Regions from separate parts of the Promicromonospora sp. NPDC023805 genome, predicted to be linked through region 1. Evidence: predicted binding sites of a transcription regulator. Region 1 holds the regulator's gene; the other holds the start of a gene.
The links. Region 1 encodes LexA, which represses DNA repair genes until DNA is damaged. Its sites were predicted from a motif close to TCGAACANNTGTTCGA; they were not measured.
Positions count from the first base shown of each region.

Region 2: a site for LexA is predicted at 1,034-1,049, ahead of recA (recombinase RecA). Genes of this name have one in related genera too.

Region 1 is NZ_JBFAAH010000006.1:25,286-27,484, reverse strand. It holds gene AB0F70_RS08440 (LysM peptidoglycan-binding domain-containing protein) at 1-398, opposite strand, end outside; gene lexA (transcriptional repressor LexA) at 654-1,403, shown strand; gene AB0F70_RS08430 (L-lactate dehydrogenase) at 1,488-2,199, opposite strand, start outside.
Region 2 is NZ_JBFAAH010000020.1:111,960-114,158, reverse strand. It holds gene recA (recombinase RecA) at 1-879, opposite strand, end outside; gene AB0F70_RS19390 (DUF3046 domain-containing protein) at 1,137-1,373, opposite strand; gene AB0F70_RS19385 (DEAD/DEAH box helicase) at 1,442-2,199, shown strand, end outside.

The DNA of each region.
Region 1 (2,199 bases):
GACATCTCGTTCAGCTCCTGCAGCCTGCCGACCGCGTGCCGGACGTCCTCGCCGGGCCTCGCGACCTCCTGGGCGAAGCCCCAGAGCGTCTCTCCCGGCTGCACCGCATGCACCCGGACCTCGGTGGGCTCCCCCGGGGAGCTCGCGACCGCCGTCGCCCCCCACGTGACCATCGGAGCGAGCAGGAGCATGGCCAGCAGCACGAGGACGACGCGGCCGCGCCGCGTGAGCCGCAGGCCGGCCAGGCCCAGCCGGTCGGCGAGCGTGCGCGCCTCCGGTGGGGTGTACGCACGGACCGCGGCCAGTCCGGCCGCCGGTGCATACCCCCTGCCGTACGACGGCACATACGCCTGTTCATACGTCGGGGTGTACTGCCGCAGCGGAATCACGTCCCCCATGGCCCCTCCTCGAAGTGTGCAGAGCTTCTGTCGTTCATACAAGCGTTCGTCGAACGCCCGTACCATTGTGTAGCACGGGACACCGTCCATGTCGAGACACGCTCGAACATTCGTTTGAGCCGAGCGCGTTTGTGACCTAGAGTGGGTAGCGCACAGGAGAACATTTGTCGGAACGGGAGGGGCACGGGCATGACGGGACGGGACGGGACCAGCGACACGAGAGCCGTCGACACGGCACTTTCCGGCGTCGCCACGCTGGACACGCCAGCCGACAAGGCGGTCGCTGACGTGCACACGATCTCGCCGACTGACCGCCTCACCGAACGGCAGCGCCTCGTGCTGGACACGATTCGGCAGTCGTTCGAGACGCGGGGCTATCCGCCGTCGATGCGCGAGATCGGCGAGGCCGTCGGGTTGGCCAGCCCGTCGAGCGTCAAGCACCAGCTCCAGATGCTCGAGAAGAAGGGCTTCCTGCGCCGCGACCCCAACCGGCCGCGCGCCATGGAGCTCGTGGAGCCGATGGCCGAGCAGGTCGACAAGCCGAACCGCGGCGAGATCCACTGGCCCGAGCCGCGCCGTAGCGGCCAGGTCCACTGGGGCGGCTCGGTGCCCGACGACGCCAGCGCCCCGCCGCCGTCGTACGTGCCGCTCGTCGGCCGTATCGCGGCCGGTGGCCCCATCCTTGCCGAGCAGGTCGTCGAGGACGTGTTCCCGCTCCCCCGCCAGCTGGTGGGTGACGGCGAGCTGTTCCTCCTCAAGGTCGCCGGTGACTCGATGGTCGACGCCGCGATCTGCGACGGGGACTGGGTGGTCGTGCGGCAGCAGAACGTCGCGGAGCAGGGCGAGATCGTCGCCGCCATGATCGACGGCGAGGCCACGGTCAAGACGTTCAAGCAGACCGACGGTCACGTCTTCCTGCTGCCGCAGAACCCTGCCTACGAGCCCATCCCGGGTGACCAGGCGCAGATCCTGGGCCGCGTCGTCGCGGTGCTGCGCAGTCTCTGACGAGACCGCGAAGTAGAGCGCCTGTCCGCCTTGCGCCACGCTGAGCGTGCGTAGGGCGGACAGGCGCTCTACTTCCCGGTCTCGTCAGAAGCCGAACCGCTTCTGCACCGCCCACACGCTGTCCGCCGAGGCACGCAGCCCGGCCAGTTCCTCGTCCGACATCGGCACCCGCACGTTGTCCGTGACGCCCCGCCGGTCCACGAGAGACGGCACGGACAAGCAGACGTCGCTGATGCCGTGATAGTCCTCCAGCAGCGAGGACACCGGCATGATCCGGCCCTCGTCGTTGAGCACCGCCTCGATGATGCGGGTAGCGGCCAGGCCGACGGCGTAGTTGGTGGCGCCCTTGCCGGAGATGATCCGGTACGCGGAGTCGACCACCTCGTGGTGCACCGCGGCGTCGAGCGGCGGGTTCGCGCCCAGCGGCTCCCAGTCCAGCAGCGGCACGCCGCCGATCGACGCCGAGCTCCACAGCGCGATCTCGGAGTCGCCGTGCTCTCCGGCGATGTACGCGTGCACGTTCCCCACTGCCACGCCGCAGCGCTCGGCGAGCACCACGCGCAGCCGCGAGGAGTCCAGCACCGTGCCGCTGCCGAACATCCGCTCGCGCGGCAGGCCGGAGATCTTGAGCGCCGCGTAGGTCACGACGTCCACGGGGTTGGTCACCATGACGTAGGTGGCGTCCGGCGCGACGTCGACCAGGCCAGGCAGGATCTCACGCATCAGCCCGATCGTTCCCTCGGCGAGGTCGATCCGGGTCTGCCCGGGCTTCTGCTTCGCCCCAGCGGTCACGACC
Region 2 (2,199 bases), on a different contig from region 1:
GGTGAACCACGAGCCCGACTTGCGCACGAAGCCGTGCTCCACGCCCATGTCGATCAGGCCGCCCTCGCGGGAGATGCCGTGGCCGTAAAGGATGTCGAACTCGGCCTGCTTGAACGGCGGCGCCATCTTGTTCTTGACGACCTTCACCCGGGTGCGGTTACCGACCGCGTCCGTACCCTCCTTGAGGGTCTCGATACGCCGGATGTCGAGGCGGATCGACGCGTAGAACTTCAGCGCCTTGCCACCGGTGGTGGTCTCGGGCGAGCCGAAGAACACACCGATCTTCTCGCGCAGCTGGTTGATGAAGATCGCGGTGGTGCCGGAATTGCTGAGGGCACCCGTGATCTTGCGCAGGGCCTGCGACATGAGGCGAGCCTGCAGACCCACGTGGCTGTCGCCCATCTCGCCCTCGATCTCGGCCTTGGGCGTCAGCGCGGCGACGGAGTCGATGACGATGATGTCGAGCGCGCCGGAGCGGATCAGCATGTCGGTGATCTCGAGCGCCTGCTCGCCGGTGTCCGGCTGCGAGACCAGGAGGGCGTCGGTGTCGACACCGAGCTTCTTGGCGTAGTCCGGGTCGAGCGCGTGCTCGGCGTCGATGAAGGCCGCGATGCCGCCCTGGCGCTGCGCGCTGGCCACCGCGTGCAGCGCGATGGTCGTCTTACCCGATGACTCAGGACCGTACACCTCGACGACACGGCCACGGGGCAGGCCACCTATACCGAGGGCCACGTCGAGGGCGATCGAACCGGTCGGGATCACCTCGATGGGTGCGCGGATCTCGTCGCCGAGGCGCATGACCGAGCCCTTGCCAAAGCTGCGGTCGATCTGGGCGAGGGCCGCTTCGAGGGCCTTGTCGCGATCTGCTGGTGCGGGCATGTGCAACACCTTCGGTTCAGGGGCGCTCTGTGCGCCGGCATGGATGGCTCTGTACGTCGTTGCCGACCGTACGCGGAGCCACTGACACGGACGCCTTCTCCGGCCGCCGCCTGTGGACGACGTTCCGAAATCCGTGCCTGTGGTCGAAGTCTAGCCGAACGCGTGTTCGAGGCAAGGCAGGACACATCAGTGTGTCGCAGGACATCTTGTCGGTGCGTTGGCTCCTGGGCCGCGACTCCTGGAACTACCGTCCCGCCTCAGCGGCGGGGCGGCGGTGCCTGCCGGTGCTCGTCCCTGCCCCACCGGTCGGTGTCGGGCACGTCCAGCGCGTCGCACAGCGCGTGCCACACGTCACGCGGTTCGTCGCCGTCCTCCAGCGCGACGGCCGGGGTCCGGCCGTCGAGCGCGGGCAGCACCTGCTCGCGCGCGAGGGCGCGCCCGTAGCCCGGACCGAACACCTCGTCGATCAGCTGCCAGAAATCCCGTTCGCGCACCCGTCAACCCTACGTCTCCCCCTGGGCGGCCGGTGCACTCCGGGCCGGTGTCAGTGGTCAGGGACAGAATGGGGTCCATGGCAACACCCGACGACCCGCTCTCCCGGTTCGGACCCGCAACCCGCGCATGGTTCACCGGGGCTTTCGCGCAGCCCACAGCCGCCCAGGCGGGCGCGTGGGACGCCATCGCTCGCGATCAGCACGCGCTCGTGGTGGCGCCGACCGGGTCGGGCAAGACGCTCGCGGCATTCCTCTGGTCGATCGACCGGATCATGTCCGCTCCCCCGCCCGAGGACCGGACCCGTCGCTGCCGCGTGCTGTACGTGTCGCCGCTCAAGGCCCTCGCCGCAGACGTGCAGCGCAACCTGCGCTCCCCGCTCACCGGCATCCGGCAGGCCGCGGCACGGGACGGCGTGGTGGTCCCGGACGTCACGGTCGGCATGCGCACCGGCGACACACCGGCCAACGAGCGGCGCTCGTTCGCCACCCGGCCCCCGGACATCCTCGTCACGACGCCGGAGTCGCTCTTCCTCATCCTCACCTCGGCCGCCCGTGCCGGGCTCGCCGGTGTGGAGACGGTGGTGCTCGACGAGATCCATGCCGTCGCGGGCACCAAGCGCGGCGCGCACCTCGCTCTCAGCCTGGAGCGCCTCGACGCCCTCCTCGACCAGCCCGCGCAGCGCATCGGGCTGTCCGCGACGGTGCGCCCGGTGGACGTCGTCTCCCGGTTCCTCGGCGGCGGACGGGCCGACAGCTCGGCCCGCGAGGTCGCGATCGTGCAGCCGCCGTCGCACAAGGAGTGGGCCATCGACGTGGTCGTGCCCGT